DNA from 4 places in the Tardiphaga sp. P4_G1 genome. Region 2 is predicted to be linked to each of the others. Evidence: predicted binding sites of a transcription regulator. Region 2 holds the regulator's gene; each other region holds the start of a gene.

Region 1 (7,298 bases), on a different contig from region 2:
TCGCTGACAAGGCGACAATCGGAAATATGGCGCCGGAATATGGCGCGACCTGCGGCTTCTTCCCGGTCGATGCCGCCACCATCGACTATCTGAAAACTTCGGGCCGCAAATCGGCGCGTGTCGCACTGGTTGCCGCTTATGCTAAGGCGCAGGGCCTGTACCGCACCGCCAAGTCGCCCGATCCGGTGTTCACCGAAACGCTGAAGCTCGATCTCGGCGACGTCGTACCCTCGATGGCCGGCCCGAAGCGTCCGGAAGGCCGCGTCGCACTGCCCGCCATCGCCGAAGGCTTCTCTGCCGCGCTAACCACCGAATACAAGAAGCCGGATAACCACAACGCGCGCTTCCCCGTCGAGGGCAAGAACTTCGATGTCGGCCATGGCGACGTGGTGATCGCTGCCATCACCTCCTGCACCAACACCTCGAATCCGAGCGTGCTGATCGCCGCCGGCCTGCTGGCACGTAACGCCGTGGCCAAGGGCCTCAAGACCAAGCCGTGGGTGAAGACCTCGCTGGCGCCGGGCTCGCAGGTCGTCGCTGAATATCTCGCCAATTCCGGCTTGCAGCTCGATCTCGACAAGATCGGCTTCAACCTCGTCGGCTTCGGCTGCACCACCTGTATCGGCAATTCCGGCCCGCTGCCGCCGGAGATTTCGAAATCGATCAACGACAACGGCATCGTTGCCGCAGCGGTTCTTTCGGGCAACCGTAACTTCGAGGGTCGCGTCTCGCCGGACGTGCAGGCAAACTATCTCGCCTCGCCGCCGCTGGTCGTCGCGCACGCACTTGCCGGTACGGTGACCAAGAATCTAGCGGTCGAGCCGATCGGCGAAGGCAAGGATGGCAAGCCGGTGTTCCTGAAAGACATCTGGCCGACCACGAAGGATATCAACGCCTTCATCAAGAAGTACGTGACGTCGACGATCTTCAAGAAGAAGTACGCAAACGTGTTCGACGGCGACGCCAACTGGCGCAAGATCAAGACGGTCGAGAGCGAGACCTACAAGTGGAACATGGGTTCGACCTATGTGCAGAACCCGCCCTACTTCGAAGGCATGAAGAAGGAACCGGAACCGACCACCGACATCGTCGATGCGCGCATCCTGGCTCTGTTCGGCGACAAGATCACCACCGACCACATCTCGCCTGCCGGTTCGATCAAGCTCACCTCACCCGCCGGCAAGTATCTGTCGGAGCACCAGGTGCGCCCGGCCGACTTCAACCAGTACGGCACGCGCCGCGGCAACCACGAAGTGATGATGCGCGGCACCTTTGCCAATATCCGCATTAAGAACTTCATGATGCAGGGTGCTGACGGCAACGTGCCGGAGGGCGGCATGACCAAGCACTGGCCCGATGGCGAAGCCATGTCGATCTACGACGCCGCGATGAAGTATCAGGCCGAACAAGTGCCGCTGGTCGTGTTCGGCGGTGCCGAATACGGCAACGGTTCGTCGCGCGACTGGGCTGCAAAGGGCACCCGTCTGCTCGGCGTTCGCGCCGTGATTACCGAAAGCTTCGAACGTATTCATCGATCCAATCTGGTCGGCATGGGCATTCTGCCGCTAACCTTCGAGAACGGCTCATCGTGGAAGAAACTCGGCCTCAAGGGCGACGAGAAGGTCACGATCCGCGGTCTGACGGGCGACATCAAGCCGCGCCAGCAGATGGTGGCGGAAATCGTGTCGGCCGATGGCTCACTCCACAAGGAGACGCTGCTCTGCCGCATCGATACGCTGGACGAGCTCGAATATTACCGCAATGGCGGCATCCTGCATTACGTGCTGCGTCAGCTTGCGGCCTGACGCCCATACGTGGTGTGACGTAGTGCCTCACCGCGAAGTGAGTGGCTAGTGAACAGAAGGCGGCCTATGAAGGGCCGCCTTCTGGCGTTTGAGGGCATGAACGTGTTAGCGACACCAATGTGCGACACCGTCTGTTATGTGTCTCACCTCGAGCGTGGCAAAACCTCATGAAATCCTTTGGCGGCATATCGCAGTGGACCGGCGCGCTCAGCGTGTGCGCCGCCATTGCAGCAAGCGGTAGCGCGCTGGCCCAGCCTAGGGCCGTGGTGGAACTGTTTACCTCGCAAGGTTGCTCGTCCTGCCCGCCTGCAGACAAGATCATCGGCGACCTCGCCAAAGACCCATCCGTGATCGCATTAAGTATGCCGATCGACTACTGGGATTACCTTGGCTGGAAGGATACGCTGGCCGACTCGCGTTTCAGCGCACGGCAGAAGGCCTATTCGCAGATGCGCGGCGATCGCGACGTCTACACACCGCAAGTCGTCGTCAACGGCGCCACTCAAGTGATCGGCAGCGATGCCGATCGTATCCAGGGCGCGATCAGCGAAACCAAGAAAGGCACCGTGATGACGGTGCCGGTGTCGATGTCGGTTTCCGGCAAACACGTCAACGTGTCCGTTGCCGCATCGAACAATGCGCCGGATACGGCGCATGGCGAAGTCTGGATCTGTTCCGTGTCGAAGGCAGTGCCGATCACGGTCGGGCGCGGCGAGAATCGCGGCAAGCAACTGACCTACTACAATGTCGTCCGGAACTGGCTGAAGGTCGGTGACTGGACCGGCAACGCCGCCAACTGGACGCTGCCGCTGGAGAACATCTCCAGGGATGGTGTCGATGCCGCCGTCGTTTATGTGCAAGACGGCACGCGCGACAAGCCCGGCGCGATGCGCGGCGCGGCCTATACGTCGCTACAGTAAGTCTTCAGATTGATAACTTCGGTAGCTGCTGCCCTTACGCGTGGCATGCCCGCACCATTGTGAGCCCTCGGCGAAGACTGGATTGCTTCGTCGCTTCGCCTATCGCAATGACGCTTGATGGTCTCGCAAAAGCATCCACCAAAAAGAAAAGGACCAACTTGCGTTGGCCCAGTGGGGATTAACTTCCTGCGCAGGGTCCGATCCCAACGACCGCGGGGGGCTGGGGGCTGAGGAATCCGAGACCGGAAGAACCGGACCCGACGCAGTATCTTCTTGTCGCAATCCAGAAGGGCGCCCGATGGGCCAAAATTTGGCGGCAATAAGATTCACCTGACGTTCCCGTGACGGGAAATTTCTACCATCGGGCCTGCGGATCGGCCCTTGCAGAGGACCGCGGTCGGCGCGATCATGTCGACGATATGACAGGAGGCGCTGCATGAATGTGATTCCGGGAGATACTGAGCCCACCGAGAATCGCGCGGCGACGGGCTCTGCCGCCGCCGCGCCCGTCGTCAGCTTCAATCGCCTTGAGCTCAGCCGCATCCTCAACCTGTACGGCCGTATGGTCTCCGACGGCGAGTGGCGCGATTACGCCATCGACTTTCTGCGCGACCGCGCGGTGTTCTCGGTGTTCCGCCGCTCGTCGGAAGTGCCGCTCTATCGCATCGAGAAAGATCCGCGACTGGCGCGCAAGCAGGGCATGTATAGTGTGATCTCGGCCAGCGGCATGATTCTGCGCCGCGGCCAAGAACTCGACCGCGTGCTCCTGGTGATTGATCGCAAGCTGGCGGTGGTGTAATCGATTCGCACAGCGTCAGGGCAGCGTGCGGGCGCCGTCGCCAAGTGCGAGCTGCATCGAAACGGTATCAAGCCAGCGATCGAACTTGAACCCGACATCGGTATGCACCCCAACCATCTGAAACCCGGCATTGCGATGAACCGCGATGGAGCCGGCATTGGCGCTGTCACCGATCACGGCGACCATCTGGCGGTAGCCGCGGCTCTCGCATTCGGCGATCAGCCGCGCCAGAAGTTTGCCGCCAACGCCTCGCCGTTGGGCTTTCGGATCGAGATAAATCGAATTCTCGACGGTAAAGCGATAGGCCGGTCGCGGGCGATGCGCGCTGGCATAGGCATAGCCGACAACCCGGCCTTCCAGCACAGCCGCGAGATACGGATAGCCCCCGCTCACCATCCCCTCGAAACGCCGCGTCATCTCGGCCAAATCTGGCGGGATCAGTTCGAACGTGGCCGTGCCGAACTGCACCGCCTCGGCATAGATCGCGGTGATCGCGGGCAGATCTGCCGCCGTGGCGGGCCTGATTTCAATATCGGACATGGCGCTGAGACTATTTTTGCTCCACCCAAAAGAAAAGCCCCGGCCTTTCGGTCGGGGCTAAGATCTTCTCTATGCTCTGAGCTTATTCGCGCTGTCCGAGCAGCTGCAGCAGCAGCGTGAACAGGTTGATGAAGTTCAAGTAGAGCGACAGGGCACCGGTGATCGCCGCGCGCTCGGCGATATCGCCGCCCTGCGAGGCGTAACCGTAGATGTAGTCGTTCTTCAACCGCTGGGTATCGTAGGCAGTGAGGCCCGCGAAGATCAGCACACCGACGACCGACACGATGAACTGCAGCATCGACGAAGCGACGAAGATGTTCACGACGCTCGCGATGATGATGCCGAACAGGCCCATCAGCAGGAACGAGCCCATGCCCGTCATGTCACGCTTGGTGGTGTAGCCGTAAAGGCTCAGCGCACCGAACGAGGCAGCGGTGATGAAGAACACCCGCACGATCGACGTGTGCGTGTACACCAGGAAGATCGACGACAGCGAGATGCCCATCAGAGCCGCGAAGGCCCAGAACAGCAACTGCGCAGTAGCCGGCTTCAGCCGGTTGATGCCGAACGAGATGGCGAACACCATGACCAGAGGCGCCAGGATGAACACCCACTTCAGCGGGCTCACGAACATCGCATAGCCGAACGGCGTCAGGTAGGAGCTACCGATCCGGGCAGCGGCGCCCGACGGGTCGGTAGTCACGGCGGCCATGTACACGCCGAGAGCAGCCAGGCCGGTGATGGCCAGACCGATCGTCATGTAGTTGTAGATGCGCAGCATGTAGGAGCGCAGTCCGGCGTCCACGGCAGCGGCATCGCGCGCGCCGGCCCGGCCGAAGGGGGAAGCATAGTTACGGTCTAGATCCGACATGGTCGAAACCTCGATGTTGTCCGGCTGATCGCAAAGGGTTCGCGTCGCCGGTTCGAATTATATCCCAGATATCTGCGCTTCCTGACACTAAACTCGATTTCATAAAAAATCGATGTCATCTGCGCTCGATGCCTGACCCATAGGGTATGTGGTAAACTAACACATTCGCTGCAAGCTTCCACGCGTGGCGGAATGTCGCTCCGATTTGCATTCAGGCAACCGGGTAAACTTTCAGCCTGACGCAAGCTTGGCGATTTCTCAGTCATTTTGCACGAATCAGCCCGTGCAAAGGCTGCTTCGTGTCAAAACAGGTCACAAATTCCGTAACACGGTGGCAGGCTTCTGGTTCAAGGCTACCAACGTACCCACCAGGCCCAAACCCACTGTGACAATTAGCGCCGCCAGCACGACGCCAGCCGCGCTGCCAGCCTGCCAGACAAAGCTCAGCGTCATCAGGCGCGTGACGATCAGCCACGCCGCCACCGAGCCGGCGATGACCCCAAACACCGCCGTGGCCAGGCCGATCATCAGATATTCGAGGGCATAGGCACCCAAAAGCCGCGCACGCGTTGCGCCGAGGGTCTTGAGAATCACGGCGTCATAGACGCGATGCCGGTGACCGGCGGCCAGCGCGCCACCGAGCACGAGGATGGCCGAGAGCAGGGTCACCGCGCTGGTACCGCGGATCGCCAGCACGAGATTTGTGACAACCGATCCCACAGTGTCGAGCGCTTCCCGGACCCGCACGGTGGTGATCATCGGGAATGCGTCGGCCACCGCCTTGACCAGACCGGCGTCCTGGGACGGATCGGACTTCGGTTCGGTCAGCGTGGCAATATGGGTATGCGGCGCACCGCGGAAGGTATTGGGCGAGAACACCAGGACGAAATTGATGCCGAGGCTCTGCCAGTCGACGGACCGCATATTGCCGATCCTGGCGGTGATATCGCGGCCGAGCACGTTGACGGTGACCTCGTCGCCCAGTTTGAGCCCGAGCCCGTCGGCCAGCTTCTTCTCGAACGACACCAGTGGCGGGCCGCTATAGTCGGGCGCCCACCATTCGCCCTCGACCAGCTTGGAGCCACGCGGAACCTCGTTGGTGTAACTGAGGCCGCGGTCGCTCTGCAGTACCCATTCGGCATCGGATGACGGCTTGAGGTCTTCTGCCTTGACGCCGCGCGCGGCGACGATCCGGCCGCGCAGCATCGGCACATCCTCGACGGTCGACTGCGGCTGCTTCTCCCTGAGAAACGCGCTGAAGCGGTCGGCCTCGGTGGAGGGAATGTCGATGAAATAGAACGACGGCGCCTTCTCCGGCAGCGCTGCCATGAACTGCCGGCGCAGATTGCCGTCGATCTGGGTGACGGTCACCAGCACCGTCAGGCCGAGCCCGAGCGACATCACCACCGACGGCGTCAGCGCGCCCGGCCGGTAGATATTGGCAATAGCCAGCCGCAGCATGGTCATGCTCGGCCGCGGTAATTTGCGCGCAAAAGCCATCAATGCGCCAGCGATACCGCGCAGCAAGGCGAAAACGACCATCGACGACACCACAAATACGGCAGCGACGCGTTTGTCGTAAGCGAGCCCGACCACCACCGCGATCAGCACCCCGACCACGAGTGCCATCCAGAGTATGTAGCGCAACTTCGGCCGGTGAGATTCCGTCAATGCCGCATCACGAAACAGCGCCGCGACCGGGACGTCATGCACCCGGGCCAAGGGCCACAGCCCAAAAGCCAGCGCCGTCAGCAGCCCGTACAGCAACGACAACGCCAGCTCGCCGAGATGAAGCGCCGGCACCACCGGCAGCGGCAGCAGCTTGCCAAACAGGCCGACAATAGCAAACGGCAGGGACGCACCGACCACCATGCCGATCAGCGAGCCGATCACCGCCAGCACCAGTACCTGGGTGAGGTAGATCGCGAATACGTCGCGGCCAGTCGCGCCAAGCGCTTTCAACGACGCGATGACATCGCGGCGGCGATCAATATGGCTCTTCACGGCATTGGCGACGCCGACGCCGCCGACCAGCAGTGACGCGAGGCCGACCAACGTCAGGAACTGGGTGAATCGCGTGATGGTGCGCTCAAGCTGCGGCGATGCGTTGTCGCGCGAACGGATTTCCCAGCCGGCTTGCGGCAATTGGGCACGCGCGGCGTCGGCCAGCGCCTTGGCAGCGCGATCGCCGGAAACGGTGTCCGGCAGGCGAACACGATAGATCCAGCGCACCAGACTGCCGGGCTGCAGAAGCTTGGTGGCGCGCAGAGCGTCCTCACTGGTGAGGAAACGCGGCGCGAAACCGACACCGCCAGCGAGCTTGTCGGGCTCCGCTGAAATTTCGCTGCGAAGCTCGAACGTCG
Region 2 (7,298 bases):
CTGGATCACCCGCGTCTCGGCTCTGTCCGTTCTGTTTATCCTCGGCGGCATCATTCTGTCGCTTATCGTTGGTGCGTGGCCGGCGCTTCGAGAATTCGGCTTCTCGTTCCTGACGACGCAGCGCTGGGCACCGTCGGCTGATCCGCCGGTGCTGGGAGCGCTCGGCCCGATCTACGGCACGCTGATCACCTCGGTGATCGCGATGGCGATCGCCATCCCGGTCGGCATCGGCATCGCGATCTTCCTCACCGAACTGTGCCCGAACTGGCTGCGCCGCCCGATCGGCATGGCGGTCGAGCTTCTCGCCGGTATTCCTTCGATCATCTACGGCATGTGGGGCTTCTTCGTGCTCGGCCCGTTCCTGGCCAACCACGTGCAGCCATTCATGATCAACGCCTTCGAAGGCGTCCCGGTCCTCGGCGTGATCTTCGCCGGCCCGCCGTCTTATCTCTCGCTGTTCAACGCGTCGCTGATCCTCGCCATCATGGTGCTGCCCTTCATCACCTCGATCTCGGTCGATGTGTTCAAGACGGTGCCGCCGGTGCTCAAGGAAGCCGCTTACGGCGTCGGCTGCACCACCTGGGAGGTCGTCCGCAACGTCGTCATCCCCTATACCCGCGTTGGTGTGATCGGTGGCGTCATGCTGGCGCTCGGCCGTGCGCTCGGTGAAACGATGGCGGTGACCTTCATCATCGGCAACTCGTTCCGGATCACAGGCTCGATCTTTGGCCCGGGCACCACGATCTCGGCAGCGATCGCCAGCGAGTTCGCGGAGAGCGACGGTCTGCATCAATCGGGTCTGATCCTGCTCGGTCTCCTGCTGTTCGTGCTGACATTCTTCGTGCTCTCGGCGGCGCGTCTGATGCTGCTGCGTCTGGAAAAGAAGGCGGGCAACTAATATGAACCCGATTTACGCTTCACGCCGCCGCAACGACATGATCATCCGTGGGCTCTGCATGGGTGCCGCTCTCTTTGGCGTCACTTGGCTCGCGCTGATCCTGTTCACGCTGTTCTACAACGGTATCGCCGGCATCAGCCTGCAGATCTTTACCCAGAACACGCCGCCGCCCGGCTCCATGGAAGGCGGCCTGCTCAATGCCATCGTCGGTTCGATCATCATGACCGTCATCGGCGTCGGCATCGGCGCGCCGCTCGGCCTGTTTGCCGGCACCTATCTCGCGGAATACGGCAAGCACGACAAGCTCACTTCGGTGATCCGCTTCATCAACGACGTGTTGCTGTCGGCCCCGTCCATCATCATCGGCCTTTTCGTTTATGGTGCGGTGGTGGTTCCGATGGGCGGCTTCTCGGCTCTCGCCGGTTCGCTTGCGCTCGCCGTGATCGTGATCCCCGTCGTGGTTCGCACCACTGAAGATATGCTTGGTCTCGTGCCGAACCCGCTGCGCGAAGCGGCTTCGGCGCTCGGCCTGCCGCGCTCCCTGGTCATCAAGCGGATTGCTTATCGTGCAGCCCGCGCCGGTCTCATCACCGGCGTGCTGCTGGCGACCGCGCGTGTCGCCGGTGAAACGGCGCCGCTGCTGTTCACCGCGCTGAGCAACCAGTTCTTTAGCCTCGATCTCACCAAGACGATGGCCAACCTGCCGGTGACCATCAACAACTTCGTGCAGAGCCCCTACGAGTACTGGAAGCAGCTCGCCTGGAGCGGTGCCCTGATCATCACCTTGACCGTACTTGCCCTTAACATTGGCGCGCGCATTCTCGGCGCCGAGAGGACAGCAAAATGAGTGAGCTTTCTGTGTCGTCTGGCGTTCCTTCCGTCTCGATGCCGCCGCCGTCGGCCCTGCAGGGCGAGACCCGTCCCAAGGTCACCGTGCGCGACCTGAACTTCTACTATGGCGAACACCACGCCCTGAAGAAGATCAACCTGACGCTGATGGCGAACCGCGTAACCGCATTCATCGGCCCGTCGGGCTGCGGCAAGTCCACGCTGCTGCGCATCTTCAACCGCATGTATGACCTGTATCCCGGCCAGCGCGCCGAAGGTCAGCTCATGCTCGACAACCAGAACATTCTGGATCCGAAGCTGGACCTCAACCTGCTGCGCGCCCGCGTCGGCATGGTGTTCCAGAAGCCGACTCCGTTCCCGATGACGATCTACGAAAACATCGCCTTCGGTATCCGCCTTTACGAAAAGATCTCCAAGTCGGAGATGGACATTCGCGTCGAGAGGGCGCTGCGCGGCGGTGCACTCTGGAACGAAGTCAAGGACAAGCTCAACGCGTCGGGCCTCAGCCTGTCGGGCGGTCAGCAGCAGCGCCTGTGCATCGCGCGCACCATCGCGGTGCGGCCGGAAGTGATCCTGTTCGACGAGCCGTGCTCGGCGCTGGATCCGATCTCGACCGCGAAGATCGAGGAGCTGATCGACGAGTTGAAGGATCAGTATACGATCGCGATCGTGACCCATAACATGCAGCAGGCTGCCCGCGTCTCCGACAGCACGGCCTTCATGTATCTCGGCGAGTTGATCGAGTTCGATCAGACCAACAAGATCTTCACGTCGCCGACCGACCGCCGTACCCAGGATTACATCACCGGCCGCTTCGGCTGACGCGACATATTCGCGGGAGGAATTTGAGATGGCTTTTGAACACACCACCAAGGCTTTCGACGACGATCTGCAGGAGCTGACCCGTCTCGTCGCCGAGATGGGTGGCCTCGCGGAACGGCAGATCGTCGAATCCGTCGACGCGCTGATCCGCCGGGATGTCGCACTTGGCGCCCGCGTCGTCGCCACCGACTCCGAGATCGACCAGTTGCAGCGCACGATCGAAGAGCGCGCCGTGCTGACCATCGCCAAGCGCCAGCCGATGGCTGTCGATTTGCGCGAGATCGTCGGCGCGCTGCGCGTCGCCACCGATCTGGAACGCATCGGCGATCTCTCCAAAAATATCGGCAAGCGCGTCAATGCACTCGACAGCGACTTCCATCCGCTGAAGCTGATCCGCGGCCTTGAGCACATGACCGACCTCGTGACCACCCAGGTCAAGGCTGTGCTCGACGCCTATGCCGCACACGATCTGCCCGCCGCGATGACGGTGTGGAAGGGCGACGAGGAAATCGACGCGATCTGCACCTCGCTGTTCCGCGAACTCCTGACCTATATGATGGAAGACCCGCGTAACATTTCGTTCTGTATCCACCTGATGTTCTGCGCCAAAAACATCGAGCGGATCGGTGACCATGCCACCAATATTGCGGAAACCGTGTTCTACATGATCGAGGGCCAGCAGATCCTCGACAAGCGCCCGAAGGGCGACATGACCACATTCGCGAATACGCCGACGGTCTGAAGCATGATCAGGAAAAGTGGAAGCCAGTCTTCCGCAAGGATCATGATTTAAAGACTTGTCGGACGTCACTGAGGGTATTGATCAAGATGGCTGTGAATGCACGCATTCTGGTTGTGGAAGATGAAGAGGCGCTAACGACGCTGCTTCGCTACAACCTCGACGCCGAAGGCTATGATGTTGAAACCGTTGCTCGCGGCGACGATGCCGACACCCGCTTGAAGGAGCGGGTGCCGGATCTCGTGGTGCTCGACTGGATGCTGCCGGGCCTGTCCGGCATCGAACTGTGCCGCCGCTTGCGCGCACGGCCCGAAACCAAGGCATTGCCGATCATCATGCTGACGGCGCGCGGCGAAGAGAGCGAGCGCGTTCGCGGTCTCGCCACCGGTGCCGACGACTACATCGTCAAGCCGTTCTCCGTGCCGGAGCTCCTGGCCCGCGTGAAGGGCTTGCTCCGTCGTGCAGCTCCCGAGCGTCTCGCCACCGTCCTGGCGTTTGGCGATATCGAACTCGACCGTGACAAGCGCCGCGTCGTGCGCTCAAGCCGTCCGATCGATCTCGGTCCGACCGAATATCGCTTGCTGGAGTTCTTCCTGGAACATCCGGGCCGCGTGTTCAGCCGCGAACAGTTGCTCGACAGCGTCTGGGGCCGCGACATCTATATCGACGAGCGCACCGTCGACGTGCATATCGGCCGCCTGCGCAAGCTGCTCAACCCCGCCGGTGAGCCCGATCCGATCCGCACCGTGCGCGGCGCCGGCTACGCGCTGGATGATCGGTTCGACAAGGCGGCGGAGTAGGTATCTTCCCTCTCCCCGCAAGCGGGGAGAGGGAAGAAGCCCCAAACAAAAAATGCCCGGCTCATCGCCGGGCATTTTCATTTGGTTTAGATACTTTCCAGCTCAGCGCGTCGGCTTCGGCACCGCGCGGCGGCGGTCGCTGGCCGGCTGATAGGCGATGCGCGAGTGATGCGCGCAATAGGGGGCGCCGGCCAGGGCCTTGCCGCCGCAGAAATAGAAGTCCGCGCTCGACGGATCGCCGATCGGCCAATGGCAGGTGGCTTCGTTGAGTTCGACCAGCGACAGGCGCTGGCTGATCGGCACGATGTTGTCATAGGCGATCGGGTCGGGCTCGGCCTCGATCTCGTAGTTATGGGCCAATGCTGTGTTGCCACGGGCCATCGGGCGGGCGACGCGCACCATCTGCTGTGCCGGGCGCGCCTTGCGCTGCCGCGGAGCTGCCGAGGAGGGGCTCTTGGCACGGCCGGACAGGCCGAGGCGGTGAACCTTGCCGATCACGGCGTTGCGGGTCACGTTGCCGAGTTCCGCAGCGATCTGGCTGGCGGAGAGGCCGCCTTCCCAGAGTTTCTTCAACTGTTCGACGCGATCGTCGGTCCATGTCATTACCGTCATCGCCGTTTTCCCTTCGTGAGCGCCGGCCTGACCGGGCAGCGCTGCGAGTTGAGACTTCAAAAATCCCTGCGGTCAGAATCCTTTAGCGCTCACCGGGCGCGAATTTCGCGTCCGGCTGTTACGCCGCACTGGATGTGTCAAAAGGATCTACCGCCGCACGAGATGTCGTATCCGACGAGGCAAAAGCTACAATATGCCGTGACTCGCGCGCAAGAGTCGGGCATGCCGCGTCCACATGCTTCTGCAAATAAAGCGGCAAAATCGGCTTTTTCTGCGACTCCGTGTGACTCGAAAGCCGCAGTGCGCGGTTGACAGTCTTCACAGCACACATAGAATAATGCCCACGTGCCGCCCGAGAAGGGCGGCACGTTTCGTTTCTAGGGTCCGTTGTTCGATTTCGCACAGTTGTCATCGACGCGGCCGCAGTCTTTTCGATCGGATCGGTTATGACCAGCAACGCAACGTCTTCGCCCCTCTCTCAGGCTCACTTGCTGCCTGTTTTCGCGCGTGCGGATGTCGCTTTCGAGCGCGGTGAAGGCGCGTGGCTGATTGGAACCGATGGCGAGCGCTATCTCGACTTCACCAGCGGCGTTGCCGTGAACGCGCTGGGCCATGCGCACCCACATATGGTCGCCGCATTGCAGGAGCAGGCCACCAAGCTCTGGCACATGTCGAACCTGTTCAAGAGCCCGGACGGCGAGCGCCTCGCCGCGCGGCTGTGCGAACAAAGCTTTGCCGACTTCGTGTTCTTCGCCAATTCGGGTGCGGAAGCGATGGAATGCGCGATCAAGGTGACCCGCCACTATCATTTCTCCAAGGGCCATCCCGAGCGCACGCGCATCATCACCTTTGAAGGCGCGTTCCATGGCCGCACCCTCGGCACGCTCGCCGCGACCGGCGCTGCCAAATATCTCGAAGGCTACGGCACGCCGCTCGACGGCTTCGATCAGTTGCCGCTCGGCGATATCGAAGCCGTTAAGAAGGCGATCGGTCCGAACACCGCCGGCATTCTCATCGAGCCGCTGCAGGGTGAGGGTGGCGTGCGTGCGCCGAGCAACGCGTTCTTCGGCGCGCTGCGCGAACTCTGCGACAAGAACGGCATCCTGCTGATCTTCGACGAAGTGCAGACCGGCATGGGCCGCACCGGCGAGTTGTTCGCCTATCAGCGCATCGGTGTGACGCCGGATGTCATGTCGCTGGCCAAGGCGCTCGGCGGCGGCTTCCCGATCGGTGCGTGCCTCGTCACGGCGGAAGCGGCCGAAGGCATGGCGCCCGGCTCCCATGGTTCGACCTTTGGCGGCAATCCGCTGGCGGTCGCTGCTGCGAATTCCGTGCTCGATATCATGCTGAAGCCCGGTTTCTTCGACCATGTGAAGAAGATGTCGCTGCTGCTGAAACAGAAACTCGCGGGCGTGGTCGACGGCCACCCTGACGTGCTCAGCGAAGTGCGCGGCGAAGGTCTGCTGATCGGCCTCAAGGCCGTGGTGCCGGCGGGCGATCTCGTGGCAGCATTGCGTGACGCGAAGCTGTTGACGGTTGGCGCCGGCGACAATGTCGTGCGCTTCCTGCCGCCGCTGATCGTCAGCGAGTCCGAGATCGAGCAGGCCGTGCAGCGGCTGGAACAGGCTTGCGTGGCGCTCAGCTCGCCTGCAAAGACGCAGGGAGCCGCGTGATGAGCACGTCACCGCGGCACTTCCTTGATCTCACGGCCGTGCCGGCCAGTGAGTTGCGCAATATTATGAACGCGGCTGCCGCCATGAAGGCGAAGCTGAAGGGGCGGGATGGCTCGAATGCCGAGCCCGATCGTCCGCTCAAGAACAAGACGCTGGCGATGATCTTCGAAAAGCCTTCGACGCGCACCCGCGTATCGTTCGAGGTCGGCATGCGCCAGCTCGGCGGCGAAGTTGTGATGCTCACCGGCGCCGAAATGCAGCTCGGTCGCGGCGAGACCATTGCCGACACCGCACGCGTGCTGTCGCGCTTCGTCGACATCATCATGATCCGCATCCTCAATCATGACTCGCTGATGGAGCTCGCGGAGAATGCGACGGTGCCGGTCATCAATGGCCTGACGCGGTTCTCGCATCCCTGCCAGGTGATGGCGGATGTCATGACCTATGAGGAGCACCGCGGCCCGATCAAGGGCCGCACCGTGGCCTGGACCGGCGACGACAACAATGTGCTGATGTCCTGGGCGCATGCGGCCGAACGCTTCCAGTTCAAACTGAATATCGCGACGCCGCCGCAGCTGTCGCCGAAGAAGCCGTTCAAGGACTGGGTCAAGGCGGCAAACGCGCCGATCACCTTCAGCGACGATCCCGATGCGATGGTGAAGGGCGTCGATTGCGTCGTCACCGACACCTGGGTGTCGATGGGCGACAAGGACGGCGAGACCCGCCACAACCTGCTCAAGCCCTATCAGGTCAATGCGCGCCTGATGTCGCTGGCCAAGCCCGATGCGCTGTTCATGCATTGCCTGCCGGCGCATCGCGGCGAGGAGGTCACCGACGAGGTGATCGACGGTCCGCAGTCGGTGGTGTTCGACGAGGCCGAAAACCGTCTGCATGCGCAGAAGGGC
Region 3 (7,298 bases), on a different contig from region 2:
GGCGGCATTCTGACATGAAACGCATTGCCCCCATCGACATCGCAGGCGGCATCCTCGTCGTCGCCTTTCTCGCGCTGCTCCCCATGTTCGCCGCCAGCAACTACCTAACCGGCGTGCTCACGGTCTGCGTGATCTACGGCATCTGGGCCTCGAGCTGGGACTTCATGTCCGGCCTCACCGGGCGCGAGAACTTCGGCCATTCGCTGTTCATCGGCGCCGGCGCCTATACCGCCGGCTTCCTGTCTTCGATCTGGTCGACAAATCCGTGGGTCAGTCTGCCGCTCGGCGTCGTGATCGCCATCGCCTTCAGCCTGCTGGTCGGCTTCCCGACATTGCGGTTGCGTGGGCCATATTTCGCGCTGGCGATGCTGTCCGCTTCGGCGATCCTGCAGCGGCTGTGTCTGATCTTCTGGGAATATACCGGCGGCGAGGAAGGCATCTACGGCCTCGATCCCCTCATGAAGAACCCGCTGCATTACTACTGGTTCGTGCTGGCGATTCTCGTAGCCGCAGTGATCACACTAACGTTGCTGGCGCGGTCGCATTGGGGACTCCTGCTGCGCGCGATCCGCGGCGACGAGGCGACCTGTCAGGCTGCCGGCATCAATGTCACGTTCTACAAGATCGTGTCGCTGATGATCTCGGCCGGCTTCGCCGGGCTCGGCGGCGCGCTCTATGCGCATTACCAGCTGCAGGTGTCGCCGCCACTGTTTTCGGTCGTGGTCTCGATCACGGTGATCATCATGGTCTATGTCGGCGGCATCGGCTCGATCTATGGTGCCGCCGTCGCCGCGATCCTCCTGACGTTGCTCACCGAGATGCTGCGCGGCTTCGGCGAATACCGGCTGTGGATCTATACGCTGACCCTAATGCTGATCCTGTTCTTCCTGCCCAATGGACTGATCGCGCCGCTCTGGCGCCGGCTGACGGAGCGCCTGCGATGACCGACCTGCTCGAAGTCAACGGCGTGACCAAGCGCTTCGGCGGCCTCACCGCCGTGAAGAACGCGAGTTTCACGCTGAAGAAAGGCGAGTTCACCGGCATTCTCGGCCCCAACGGCGCCGGCAAGACCACACTGTTCAACATCCTCACCGGCTTCATGCAGCCGACCACCGGCACCATTCACTTCAACGGCGAACTGGTGCGCGAACTCGCACCCTACAAGGTGGTCAATCGCGGCATGGCGCGCACCTTCCAGCTCACCCGGCCATTCGTCGGCATGAACCTGCTGGAGAATGTGCTGGTCGCCTGCATGTCGCCGCGCGCCAGCGAGGACAAGGACAAGGAGGCACGCGCGAGCTATCTGCTGGGACAGGTCGGCCTCGGCGGTCGCGACAAGGAGCCGGTGGAGACGCTGCCTTACGGCGACCTGCGGCGATTGGAGATCGCCCGCGCGCTGGCGACCCGGCCGGACCTGTTGCTGCTCGACGAGCCCTTCGCAGGGCTTGGCAGCAGCGAGATCGAACAACTGGCGCAACTGATCAGGCGTCTGCATCGCGAGGAGAACCTCACTATTTTGCTGATCGAACACAAGCTGCGCGAGTTCATGGCACTCGTATCGCGCGTGATCGCGATGAATTTCGGCGAGATCATCGCCGTCGGCCCACCGGAAGAAATCGTGAAGAACGAGAAGGTAATCGAGGCCTATATCGGCAAGACGGAGGAAGCCCATGCCTCTGCTTGAAGTCGCCGATCTCAAGGTCAGTTATGGCAAAGCACTGGCGATCGAATCCGTCTCGATCAAGGTCGAGAAGGGTGAACTCATTGGCGTGCTCGGCCCCAACGGCGCCGGCAAGACCACACTGCTGAAGGCCATCTCGCGCAGCATTGCCTCGCAGGGCACGTTGAATTTCAAGGATGCGTCGCTGCATCCGATCGAGCCATACAATGTCGTTGCCAAGGGCATCTGCCATTGCCCGGAAGGGCGCAAGCTGTTCTCGGAACTCTCTGTGCTGAAGAACCTGCAGCTTGGTGCTTACCTCCGCAAGAACAATGCCGATGTCGAGAAAGACCTGGAACGCGTCTTCACGCTATTCCCGGTGCTGCGCGAACGGCAATGGCAGCAGTCCAGCACATTGTCCGGCGGTGAACAGCAGATGGTGGCCATCGGCCGCGCGCTGATGGGCCGGCCCGAGCTATTGCTTTTAGATGAGCCGTCCGTCGGCATCGCGCCGCGGCTGAAGGGGCTGATCTTCGACTCGATCCAGCAGATCAGAAGAGACGGCACCGCGATCCTGATCGTCGAACAGGACGCGACATCGACGCTGCGGATTGCGGATCGGGTCTATGTGCTGGAACATGGGCGGACGATCCGCGAGGGGACGTCGGCGGAGATCGCCGGAGACAAGTATATCCAGCAGATTTATCTGGGGGTGTGACGTTCACGTGCTCGCTTCTTACCTCTCCCCGCTTGCGGGGAGAGGTCGGAGCCGAGCGCCAGCGAGGCTTCGGGTGAGGGGGAGCCAGCGAGTAAAACACCGCCCCCTCACCCGACTTCCACGCGCTACGCGCGTTACAGTCGACCTCTCCCCGCAAGCGGGGAGAGGTTAAGACAGCAACGCCTTACGCCTTGCGCGTATACAGATGAAACCCGCCATAGATGCCCGAACGATCCGCAGCCAGACCTTCGGCACTGCGCGCCTCTTCGCGCTGCCACGTCTCACGCAGCGATGCATGTTCCGGATCGTCCAGCGGTGACTCGGCACCGGCGGTGCGGAAGATCACTCGGATGCCGTCCTTGCCGGCGCGGTCGATCGCGTCCCACAGCGCACGGATTTCATCCGGCGCCATCCAGTCCTGCGAATCCAGCAGCACGACCGCGTCGATCTGGCGGGCTGGAAGGCTCTCCAGGAACACGCGCAGATTGGCATGCACCGGCGTGACCAGAGCGGCGCGGCTGGCGGTGTCCGCGTAACGGCTCTGCTGCAGATAGAGCGGCAAGCACTTGTCGCCGGGGCCGACATAGCTGCGGCTCAGTGCCTGCCAGGCAAAATAGTTGTTGGCGTTCGGATGCACGTCGATCAGGGCGAGCAGACGCTGATGCAGCACTTCGTTGAGCGGCTGGTTGCCGCCCAGCAGCGTGCGCTGCTGCGGCGGGATGCCGAGGCTGAACAACAGCGCCGGCGTCTTCGTCATCATACGAGCGAGCCGCGAATGAAACAGCCAGTGCAGCCGTTCCAGCGCGCGCTTGCGCGCCGGGGACTGCTTGTCCTCGTGCAACAACGCCTTGAGATCGATGCGGGCAAGTTTCGCCAGCGTATGCGCGAAGCCGATGAAGCGGCCCAGCGCGCCGTGGCGATAGAAGCCGTCACTGAAGTAACCGTAGCGCGGGCGTCCTTGGATATCGCGTTCGTCCCAATAGCCGCGCGCTTCGGCATCGAGCAGCGGGCGCAGCCGCTCGCGATACAGGCCGACATTGATATCCGAGGCGCCTTCGCCGAAGAATTTCCAGAAGTCCTGATAGTTCGGCAGTGCGCGCAGGCCGGCGAGCTTGAGCTTGAGTAGCGACAGATGCGCTTCATTCAGATCGACCGCATAGACATGTTCTGGCTTCGCCGACAGATAGGACAGCGCATTGCAGCCGCCGCTGGAGATGGTGACAATCGTCGAACCGGGCGCCAGTTTCAGCGCCGCCATGTCGGCTTCGGGATCTTCCCAGATCTGGGTATAGACCAGCCGGCGGAACCAGAAGGCAAACAGCCTGTCCCAGATCGTCGTTTCCTCGCGACCACGGCTATTGCGAACGGCGTCGGCGATCAGATGCGTATTCATCGGCTTCTTGGACCCTTCGAATCGACAATCTGAAATTTTTATCAAGCGCAGACTGCGGTTTTGCGACAGTCATTCTAAATTTCGGCCGATTCCCGCGACGAAACTACTGTCACACCGCTGTCGTGTTGCGGTGAAATGGATCGCTCATCCGGATGCGACGAGGTGCGCCATGACGATTGTCTCCGAATACGAAGACGGCGGTCAGCCCGCATGGTCGAACGAAGCCACCCATCGCATGAACCGGATGTATCGCTGGCAGCGCTTCATCTATGACGCGACGCGCCGGTACTATCTTCTCGGGCGCGATCAGCTCATCGCAGAACTCGCGCCTGCGCCGGGCGCGACGGTGCTGGAGATCGGCTGCGGTACCGGCCGCAATCTCGTTCAGGCTGCTCGGAAATATCCACAAACGGTATTCTACGGCATCGATATTTCGACCGAGATGCTGACCACGGCCATCGCATCCATTGCGCGCAACGAGCTCACGGATACCGTCCGTGTCGCCCATGGCGATGCGACGAATTTCGATCCGGCGCGCATCTTTGCTGTTCCGTCATTCGATCACGTCATGATTTCCTACAGCCTCTCGATGATCCCGGGCTGGCAGGATGTGCTCGATCACACCGTATCGCAGCTCAAGCCCGGCGGGAAACTACACATCGTCGATTTCGGCCATCAGGAGCGGTTGCCAAAGATCGCGAGCAAGCTGCTGCTGCACTGGCTGACGCTGTTCGACGTAACGCCGCGCCGCGAACTCCTCGATGTGCTGAAGGCGCTCGCGGAGCGTCACCACGCCAATCTCGATTTCAACCGACCGTTCCGCGGCTATGCGCAATCGGCGGTTCTGACGTTGCCTACGTAATTCAGGCGAGCTTGCGTCTGTTCACATTCCGATAGGCTTCGACGGCACCGAACAGCGCCAGCGACAGCACGAACGGGATCAGGTGATAGAACAGCCGGAACAGCAGCAGCACAGCCAGCAGCTGTTCGGTATGTTCGCCGCCAAGCCCGACAAGGATCGTGGCATCGAACACACCGATGCCCGCGGGTGCGTGGCTGGCGAATCCCAACAGCGTGGCGGCGATGAAGACGACGATCACCTGCGCGACGCCAACATCCATCGTCTCGGGGATCAGCACATACATCGCCAGCGCCGCCGCGCCGAGATCGACCAGACCGATGCCGATCTGGAAGAACACGTTGCGCCCGCTCGGCACCGGCACCGACCAGTTGCGGCCACCGAGCGTCCGAATGCCGTTCCATGTCCAGCCGACATAAGCGATGATACCCACGAGAATTGCCACTGCGATGAAGCGGTTGATCTCAGGTGAGAGCTGATCGATCCGGCTGATGGCACCCGGCTCATGCAAGGTGCTGAGCGCCAGCGCGGTGAGATTGCCGAGCCAGAAGGTGAGCCCGGTCAGGAAGCAGATGCGGGCGACGCCGGCTGGGCCGATGCCATGCGATGCATAAATCCGATAGCGTACCGCCGATGACACCAGCAGCACGGCGCCGGTTCCGTGCGAAATCGGATAGCTGGTGAAATTCGCCAGCGCTGCAATCCTGAAGGGAATGTCCCCCCGCCCGATCATCTGCAGGGCCAGCCAGTCATACAGTGTCAGGCTGCCATAGGAGATCGCCACCAGCACCAGCGAGAGCGCGAGGCTGCCTGGAGGTACCATGTGCATGACAGACAGCACGTGGGCGAAATCCACGCCCTTAAGCGCCTTGGACAGCGCCATAAACGCAATCGTAGCAATTGCTATGCTAAGGAGCGCGCCAAGCCACCTCCAGCTGAGGCGCGTACGCATCAGCTGCATGATATTTTTCAATGCGGGTGGCACATTGTTCTACTTTTCATTAGGTCTGAGCACGCCGTGATTCGCGCATGTGTTCGCGCGTTCTGTTGCACGTCCATGTGACAGCTGCGCAAAAGCAGCGTTTTGGCGCCGCCCAACAATCCGGTGATTTCCAGATTTCGCCCCCGCCATGTCGCATCAAGGTCATGCGGGTTCCGTAAGCCATGCACACTGAATGCACTGATTCATCCAAGCAGGACACCATGTCGACCGAGACCGAATATCAGCTCACCGAAAACCAGTGGGACACATTGCGGATGCTTCGCCCCGCGATCCTGCCACCGGCCAAGCTGAACCGTTACGTTCTCGATCAGCTGGTTGCGATGGGACTGGTTGCGCTATCGGACACTGATCCGGCGCTGACACCCACGGGCCGCGCCGTGGTTCTGCGCGGCTGTCCGCGACTATGGGATCTGGCGGCCTGAACCGAGGCTTGCGCCGTTAGGGCGCATCCGCCCGCTGAAGCAGAAATGCGAGCGCGTCCTCGCAGCGATCTTCGACTTTGAAGCTGAGAAACTCGTCGGCGCGCGTGCGGCCGAGATTGACCGCGGCAATCGGAATCCCCGCGCGCACCGCCGCTTGCACGAAGCGAAAGCCGGAATAGACCATCAAAGACGAACCGGCGATCAGCATGGCATCGGCGTTCTGCAGGTGGCCGAGCGCGGCATCGACGAATGCGCGCGGCACGCTCTCGCCGAAGAACACCACATCCGGCTTGAGGATGCCGCCGCAGATCTCGCAAGCCGGCACGACAAAGGATGCGAAGTCGACGCCCTCCAGATCGGCATCGCCATCGGGCGCAACGGCCGCATCGAGCTCCAGCCAGCCAGGGTTCCGGTGACCCATCTCGTGCTGGAATTCATCCCGCTGGATCCGGCGTTCACATCCCATGCAGCGCACGAGATCGAGCCGGCCGTGAAGGTCGATGACCTTCTTGCTGCCAGCGGCCTGATGTAACCGGTCGACATTCTGCGTGAGCAGAACCTCGCATTTGCCGATCTGTTCGAGCCGCGCCAGCGCATGATGCGCATCGTTCGGCCGCGCCCGGCCGAACCGACGCCAGCCAATGAGACTGCGTGCCCAGTAGCGCTGCCGCGTCAGTTCCTCGCCCATGAAGGCCTGAAAGGTCACAGGCTGCGTCCGCTTCCAGTTGCCGTCGGTGTCGCGATAATCGGGAATGCCCGAATTGGTGCTGCAGCCCGCACCGGTCAGGACAAACAGACGTTGATGGCGATCGACGAAGTCGCGGAGGACATTGGGTGGGGTCATAGGGGAACGTTTATCTCTCGGCAGCAAATCATGCCAAGCCACCACGGATGCGGCACCTGGCACTGCATATGTGGGGACGGAATTCGGCGAGTCCACCACGCGAGATCACGCCGCGGCGTCGAATATCGCTGGCGAGCGGATGAACCGGTTTGTTCATGAGTGGAGACAAGGTGCTTGCGACAGTCGGAATGACTCATTTTATCTGGCAGAAAACATTTCCCGAAGCGCCGCTGCGCTTAGGTAAATGAACCGCAACAGAAACGATCGAGATTTCTGGGTCGGCAGCTCGAGGCTACGCGCCTAGACCCGATAGTCCCGGGCGGCTGACACACGCGGCTCCTTGCCGAAACGAAATCAATGGATGCTCCGCTTGGCCCAACCATAGGCGACCATTGCATC
Region 4 (7,298 bases), on a different contig from region 2:
CATCACCGACGTCAAGGCGATCGGTCTCGAAACCGCGCAGGGCCTCAGCTTCACCGAGACTTTCTACTGGGACCTGAACGACAAGACCCGCGACTTCTCCAAGAAGTTCGCAGCGCGCATGAAGAACGGCGCTCCGCCGTCGATGGTGCAGGCGGGCGTGTATGCCGGCCTCATCCACTACTTCAAGGCGCTGGAAGCGCTCGGCAGCAATCCGCATGATGGCGCGAAGATCGTTGCCAAGATGAAGGAATTGCCGACCGACGATCCGCTGTTCGGGCAGGGCAAGATTGAAGCCAATGGCCGCAAGATTCACCCAGGCTATCTGTTCGAGGTGAAGAAGCCGTCGGAATCGAAGGCGCCGTGGGATTTCTACAAGCTTGCCGGTACGGTGCCAGCCGATCAGGCCTTTACACCGATCGAGAAGAGCACTTGTGCGCTGCTGAAGAAATAAGATCGTTGGCCCGGCGGCGTCACGCTGCCGGGCCAAGACTTTCCTGCGATAAGAGTTGAGAACAACATGTCGATCAATCTACAGGCCCTGTCTGCGCAATTGCTGGTCGGACTCATCAACGGCTCGTTCTATGCGCTGTTAAGTCTCGGCCTCGCCGTGATCTTCGGCATGCTGAACATCATCAATTTCGCCCATGGCGCCGTCTATATGATGGGCGCGTTTGCGGCATATTTCCTGCTCAATCTGGCCGGCATCGGCTACTGGCCGGCGCTGATCCTGGCGCCGCTGGCGGTCGGCCTGTTCGGCATGGTGATGGAACGCACCATGCTGAAATGGATCGCCAATCTCGACCATCTCTATGGCCTGTTGCTGACCTTCGGTCTGGCGCTGATCATCCAGGGCGTGTTCCAGAATTACTTCGGCTCGTCGGGTCTGCCTTACGCGATTCCGGATGCGCTCAAGGGCGGCATGAACCTCGGCTTCATGTTCCTGCCGATCTATCGCGGCTGGGTCGTTATCTTCTCGCTGGTGGTCTGTATTGCGACCTGGTTCCTGATCGAGCGTACACGGCTCGGCGCCTATCTGCGCGCTGCCACCGAAAACCCCACGCTGGTCCGCGCCTTCGGCATCAATGTGCCGCTGATGATCACGCTGACCTATGGTCTCGGCGTCGGTCTGGCGGCACTCGCCGGCGTGCTGTCGGCGCCGATCAACCAGGTGCGCCCGCTGATGGGCGCGGACCTGATCATCGTCGTGTTCGCGGTCGTCGTGATCGGCGGCATGGGCTCGATCATGGGCTCCATCATCACCGGTTTCGCCCTCGGCATCATCGAGGGTCTGACCAAGTATTTTTACCCCGAGGCCTCCAACACCGTCGTCTTCGTGCTGATGGTGCTGGTGCTCCTTGTGAAACCTTCCGGACTGACGGGACGGGCTGCCTGATATGACAACGATCACTGAAAACGCCATTCCGTCACCCCGCCGCACCGTCAAAGACGAGATGGTCGCCTTTGCGATCATGACCGCACTGTTGCTGGTCGTGCCGCTCACTGGCGTCTATCCGTTCTTCGTGATGCAGGCGCTCTGCTTCGCGCTACTCGCCTGTGCCTTCAACCTTTTGATCGGCTATGGCGGTCTGCTGTCCTTCGGCCACGCGATGTTCCTGGGCACCGCCGGCTACTGCACGGCGCATGCGCTGAAAGTGTGGGGCCTCACGCCCGAACTTGGCATCGTCGTCGGTGTCGTCGCCGCCGCTGCGCTCAGCGTCGTCACCGGCCTGATCGCGATCCGTCGTCAGGGCATCTACTTCGCCATGATCACGCTGGCGCTGTCGCAGCTCCTGTACTTCGTCTATCTGCAGACGCCGTTCACCCATGGTGAAGACGGTATCCAGGGCATTCCGCAGGGCACGCTGTTCGGCCTGTTCAATCTCTCGAAGCCGATCACGCTGTATTACGTGATCCTCGCCGGCTTCACGCTGGGCTTCCTGATTATCTACCGCGCCATCAACTCGCCGTTCGGCGAGGTGCTCAAGGCGATCCGTGAGAACGAGCCGCGTGCGGTGTCGCTGGGCTACAAGACCGATCAATACAAGCTGCTGGCCTATATCCTGTCCGGCACGCTTGCGGGCTTCGCCGGCGCGCTGAAGGTGTTCGTGGCACAGAACGCCTCGCTCACCGACGTGCATTGGAGCATGTCCGGTGAAATCGTGCTGATCACGCTGGTTGGCGGCCTCGGCACGCTGTTCGGGCCGGTGGTGGGCGCCTTTGTGATCATCGCCATGCAGCAATATCTCGCCGGCTTCGGCCAGTGGGTGACGGTGATCCAGGGTGTGATCTTTGTGGTCTGCGTGCTGACCTTCCGCCGCGGCGTCATCGGCGAAATCGCGCATTACTTCAAGCGGTCGCTCTAAATCCAGGCACTGCCTCAGGAAAAGCAGGCTGTCATAAAGCGGTGGATGACCGGGTCTAAAAGGTGCGCGATTGCCCGCCTTGACCGGAAATGCTTTATGACATCCGTGTGACACAGGGCCGCCCGGCGGTGGCCCCGCGGGACCATGTCCGCCATCTGGCGGTCCGGTCGCTGCGTTTTCCTGACAGTTGGATGAGATGATGCTGCGTTGGTTCCGGTCCTTTCTGCCCCGGGAGGAAAGGTTTTTCGACCTGTTCGCCCGCCATTCAGTGACCGTGGTCGAGGGCTCCAAGGCGCTTGCGGGGATGCTGGAAGGCGGCGACGAGACGCCGGTCTACTGTCAGCGCGTCAACCAGTTCGAGAACGACGCCGACGCCATCACCCGCGAGGTGCTGACCGCCGTTCGCCGCACTTTCATCACGCCGTTCGATCGCGTCGACATCAAGAACCTCATCACGGCGATGGATGATTCCATCGACCAGATGCAGCAGACGGCGAAAGCGGTGATGCTGTTCGAGGTGCGCCAGTTCGAGCCGCCGATGCGCGAGATCGGCACGCTGCTGGTGGAATGCGCCAACCTTGTCGGTCGCGCCGTGCCGCTGATGAGCGCCATCGGCGACAATGTCGGCCTGCTCACCGCGATCACCGAGGAAGTCGGCAAGCTCGAAGGCCGCGTCGACGATCTGCACGACATCGGGCTCAAGGAGCTCTTTCTCAAGCATCGCGACGCCAACACCATGGATTTCGTGGTCGGCGCCGAGATCTACAAGCACCTTGAAAAGGTGGCCGACCGCTTCGACGACGTCGCGAACGAGATCAACAGCATCGTCATCGAACAAGTATAAGGCAGGGCCATCAGGTGGACGCCACGCTCGCCTTTCCGGTGCTGATCGGCCTCATCGCCATCGCATTGCTGTTCGACTTTCTCAACGGCTTGCATGACGCTGCCAATTCGATCGCGACGATCGTCTCGACGCGCGTGCTGCGGCCGCAATATGCGGTGCTGTGGGCCGCATTCTTCAACTTCATCGCCTTCCTGGTGTTCGGTCTGCATGTCGCCAACACAATCGGCACCGGGATCATCGAGCCCAGCGTCATCGATCCCGCGGTGATCTTTGCGGCCCTGATGGGCGCCATCGTCTGGAACGTGATCACCTGGGGCCTCGGCATTCCCTCGAGCTCGTCGCATGCGCTAATTGGTGGTTTGCTCGGGGCAGGTGTCGCCAAGGCAGGACTCTCGGCAGCCTTATGGACCGGGCTGTCCAAGGCGCTGCTGGCGATCGTGCTGTCGCCGCTGGTGGGCTTCCTGCTGGCGCTGGTGCTGGTGGCCATCGTGTCATGGGCCTCGGTGCGCTCGACGCCTTTCGCCGTGGACCGCGCCTTCCGCATTCTGCAGTTCGTCTCGGCCTCGCTGTATTCGCTCGGCCATGGCGGCAATGATGCGCAGAAGACCATGGGCATCATCGCGGTGCTGCTCTATTCGCAGGGCCATCTCGGCACGGAGTTTTCCGTGCCGTTCTGGGTCGTGCTGTCATGTCAGGCGGCGATGGCGCTGGGCACGCTGATGGGCGGCTGGCGCATCGTCCGCACCATGGGTCTGCGCATCACCAAGCTCACGCCGATGCAGGGCTTCTGCGCCGAGACCGGCGGTGCGGCGACGCTATTCGCGGCGACGTTCCTCGGCGTTCCCGTCTCGACCACACATACCATCACCGGCGCGATCGTCGGCGTCGGCGCAGCCCGTCGCGTATCAGCGGTGCGCTGGAACGTGGCAAGTTCGATCGTCTATGCCTGGGTGATCACGATCCCGGCCGCGGCGATCGTCGCCGCGGCGACCTGGTGGATCGTGAAGCTGCTGCATCTGAGCTTTATCTGACGCAGGTCAGGACACCAGCTTCAGCCCGGCGATGCCCGCCACGATCAACCCGATACAGGTGATCCGCGCGACGGTGGCCGGGTCGCCGAACAGGTACATGCCCAGCGCTGCGGTGCCGACCGCGCCGATGCCGGTCCACACCGCATAGGCGGTTCCCATCGGCAGTTCCTTGAGGGCGAGGGCGAGCATGCCGACGGACGCGGTCATGCTGATCAGGGTCAGGACGGAGGGGACGAGGCGGGTGAAGCCTTCGGTATATTTGAGCCCGACGGCCCAGCCGACTTCAAGCAAACCCGCGATGAACAGCAACAACCAAGCCATGGAACGGCCTCCTGGTAAAAATACAGGGCCGTCCCTGCAAGCAAAGGTCTCCCTTTGCCGGATGATGATGATTTGGAGGTCGTCCTCGCAAGGGTTATATGGGACCCACACAGCCGGATCGCAACGCGGCCGATGGTCGCCACTTCGGCCAGTTTCCCGCCCAAAATCCCTTGATTGCGCCCGTTTTCCCTGCCACAGGCACGTTTATGTCCGATATCGCCCTTTCCGCCGACTCAGCCGCGCGTTCCCCGCTTGCCACTGAGGTCGCCCGCCGCCGCACTTTCGCGATCATCTCGCATCCTGACGCCGGCAAGACCACGCTGACCGAAAAGCTGCTGCTGTTCGGCGGTGCCATCAATCTGGCTGGCCAGGTCAAGGCCAAGGGCGAGCGCCGCAACACGCGTTCTGACTGGATGAAGATCGAGCGCGACCGCGGCATCTCCGTCGTCACCTCGGTGATGACCTTCGAATTCCAGGGCCACGTCTTCAACCTGCTCGACACGCCGGGCCACGAGGACTTCTCGGAAGACACCTATCGCACGCTCACCGCCGTCGACTCGGCTGTCATGGTGATCGACGCCGCCAAGGGCATCGAAGCGCGCACGCTGAAGCTGATCGAGGTCTGTCGCCTCCGCGACATCCCGATCATCACCTTCGTCAACAAGATGGACCGCGAGAGCCGCGACGTGTTCGATCTCCTCGACGAGATCGAGAAGACGCTGGCGCTCGACACCACGCCGATCAACTGGCCGGTCGGCCGCGGCCGCGATTTCATGGGCACTTATGACATCGAGACTGGCGGCATCCGCCTGTTAGAGGGCGGCGGCGCCAAGACGGGTGCCGCCGAGAAGATCAAGATTGCCGATCTGGCCGGTCGCAATCCGAATCTCGACGCCAGCGAGGTCGCCGACGAACTCGAACTGGTGAAGGAAGCCTCCAAGCCGTTCGACCTGCAGTCGTTCCGCGAAGGCCATATGACGCCGGTCTATTTCGGCAGCGCGTTGCGCAATTTCGGCGTTGGCGATCTCTTGGAAGGCCTCGGCCGTTTCGCGCCGTCGCCGCGCGCGCAGGAGTCGAACCTGCGCAAGGTCGAGGCCGACGAGCCCCGGATGTCGGCCTTCGTGTTCAAGATCCAGGCGAACATGGATCCCAACCACCGCGACCGCATCGCCTTTGCGCGGCTGTGCTCGGGTAAGTTGACAAGGGGCATGAAGGCCAAGCTGGTGCGCACCGGCAAGAACATGTCGCTGTCGTCGCCGCAATTCTTCTTCGCGCAGGACCGTGCCATCGCGGACGAGGCCTATGCCGGCGACGTGGTCGGCATTCCCAATCACGGCACGTTGCGCATCGGCGACACGCTGACCGACGGCGAGGACATCACCTTCATCGGCGTGCCCAGCTTCGCGCCGGAAATCGTGCGTCGTGTGCGTCTCGGCGATGCGATGAAGGCCAAGAAACTGAAGGAAGCCTTGCAGCAGATGTCGGAAGAGGGCGTCGTGCAGGTGTTTCGCCCGCGCGACGGTGCGCCGGCCCTGGTCGGCGTCGTCGGCCCGCTGCAGCTCGACGTGCTCAAGGCACGGCTCGATGCGGAGTATCAGTTGCCGGTGAGTTTCGAAGTCTCGGAATTCTCGCTGGCGCGCTGGATCTCGTCCGAGGACAAGAAGAAGCTCGAGACCTTCATGTCCAACAACAATTCCGGCGTCGCGGACGACGTCGACGGCGATCCGGTGTTCCTGGCGAAGAACGACTTCTATCTGAACTACACCAAGGAACGCGCCGAGGGGATTGTGTTCTCTGATATCAAGGACGTGAAGAAGCAGGGGTGAGGCGGCGCGCTGGACCTCGGCCTTTCGTAGGCCGACGCAGTTGTCTCCCGACAGAATCAGGACGATCCGCCGGGTCGCTCCGGCGGATCTTGACCTGCTAGCGGTACGCAATACATGAACCGCTTGAGAGAACCGTATCGCTGAACTCTTAAAGAAAGATTCCTGCGCGCTAGGCGTGTCAGAAAATCTTGTGGGATGAAGCAACGCAATCGGTCGCTGCCCCCAATATAGTTGTCGCGGACTGGATACGAAATTCGTACGACCTTGAGGCACAGCCTCAGGTGCCGGATTCCACAATCCTTTTGATGTTCCCTAATCCCAACTCCGCTTCCTCGTCGATCCGCGCAATCATTTCCGCTGTTGGTGCCTTCGGCCGCGCCGGGTTGCGCACCGTGCGCGTGAACTTCGTCCCGCCATCCACGACATCGCAGACATATTGCACGACAATCGGGCCGGTGATGCTCATATGTGTCAGGCCGATCCAGAGCCGCGGACGTTCGCAGGCGATCACCAGCCAGTCCAGCGCAACCGGGCCCGACCGCGTCGACCAGTGTTCGTGAAACGTGTCGCCGAACCGCATCGGGCGATCCTCGCAGTCGATGTCGTGCGAGGAGGGCAGCCATTGTGGCCATGTTTTCGGATTGGTGACGTAGTCGAACACAGCTTCGGGCGCAGCCGCAATCACGATGGAGTGGCTGCGCTCGAACGGATGCGTCGGTGTCTTGGGTGTGGTCATAGCTGGCAGTTCCTCCGCGGTCTGTTCGCGCAGTTGTGAACGGTCTTGTTCTTGATGAGTGCGCAACGGCGCTGCGTATTGTGTGGAGGCTTTGTCGGGGAAGATGGGTACGCGGGTCAAGCCCGTGTATGACGTATGAGTTGGGCGGTAGACTCTCCCCACGTCTTGGCTGTGCAA

The links. Region 2 encodes PhoB, which activates phosphate uptake and scavenging genes when phosphate is short. Its sites were predicted from a motif close to TGTCATNNANCTGTCAT; they were not measured.
Region 1: a site for PhoB is predicted at 3,134-3,150, ahead of AC1DUY_RS09055 (DUF2794 domain-containing protein). Genes of this name have one in related genera too.
Region 3: a site for PhoB is predicted at 3,879-3,895, ahead of AC1DUY_RS15345 (BtaA family protein). Genes of this name have one in related genera too.
Region 4: a site for PhoB is predicted at 2,544-2,560, ahead of AC1DUY_RS30045 (DUF47 domain-containing protein). Genes of this name have one in related genera too.

What each region holds. Positions count from the first base shown of each region.
Region 1 covers NZ_JBFUJU010000003.1:292,217-299,514, reverse strand. Annotated here, with positions in the region: gene acnA (aconitate hydratase AcnA) at 1-1,805, shown strand, start outside; gene AC1DUY_RS09060 (DUF1223 domain-containing protein) at 1,973-2,725, shown strand; gene AC1DUY_RS09055 (DUF2794 domain-containing protein) at 3,162-3,524, shown strand; gene AC1DUY_RS09050 (GNAT family N-acetyltransferase) at 3,540-4,064, opposite strand; gene AC1DUY_RS09045 (Bax inhibitor-1/YccA family protein) at 4,147-4,935, opposite strand; gene AC1DUY_RS09040 (ABC transporter permease) at 5,248-7,298, opposite strand, start outside.
Region 2 covers NZ_JBFUJU010000007.1:166,051-173,348, reverse strand. Annotated here, with positions in the region: gene pstC (phosphate ABC transporter permease subunit PstC) at 1-898, shown strand, start outside; gene pstA (phosphate ABC transporter permease PstA) at 900-1,745, shown strand; gene pstB (phosphate ABC transporter ATP-binding protein PstB) at 1,742-2,569, shown strand; gene phoU (phosphate signaling complex protein PhoU) at 2,598-3,311, shown strand; gene phoB (phosphate regulon transcriptional regulator PhoB) at 3,404-4,108, shown strand; gene AC1DUY_RS18310 (GcrA family cell cycle regulator) at 4,211-4,720, opposite strand; gene AC1DUY_RS18305 (aspartate aminotransferase family protein) at 5,167-6,393, shown strand; gene argF (ornithine carbamoyltransferase) at 6,393-7,298, shown strand, end outside.
Region 3 covers NZ_JBFUJU010000006.1:21,889-29,186, forward strand. Annotated here, with positions in the region: gene AC1DUY_RS15325 (branched-chain amino acid ABC transporter permease) at 1-13, shown strand, start outside; gene AC1DUY_RS15330 (branched-chain amino acid ABC transporter permease) at 15-944, shown strand; gene AC1DUY_RS15335 (ABC transporter ATP-binding protein) at 941-1,684, shown strand; gene AC1DUY_RS15340 (ABC transporter ATP-binding protein) at 1,671-2,378, shown strand; gene AC1DUY_RS15345 (BtaA family protein) at 2,563-3,771, opposite strand; gene AC1DUY_RS15350 (class I SAM-dependent methyltransferase) at 3,941-4,633, shown strand; gene AC1DUY_RS15355 (lysylphosphatidylglycerol synthase transmembrane domain-containing protein) at 4,635-5,513, opposite strand; gene AC1DUY_RS15360 (hypothetical protein) at 5,834-6,055, shown strand; gene AC1DUY_RS15365 (NAD-dependent protein deacetylase) at 6,072-6,899, opposite strand.
Region 4 covers NZ_JBFUJU010000018.1:26,228-33,525, reverse strand. Annotated here, with positions in the region: gene AC1DUY_RS30060 (ABC transporter substrate-binding protein) at 1-451, shown strand, start outside; gene AC1DUY_RS30055 (branched-chain amino acid ABC transporter permease) at 518-1,393, shown strand; gene AC1DUY_RS30050 (branched-chain amino acid ABC transporter permease) at 1,395-2,363, shown strand; gene AC1DUY_RS30045 (DUF47 domain-containing protein) at 2,563-3,207, shown strand; gene AC1DUY_RS30040 (inorganic phosphate transporter) at 3,222-4,238, shown strand; gene sugE (quaternary ammonium compound efflux SMR transporter SugE) at 4,245-4,559, opposite strand; gene AC1DUY_RS30030 (peptide chain release factor 3) at 4,766-6,385, shown strand; gene AC1DUY_RS30025 (SRPBCC family protein) at 6,663-7,121, opposite strand.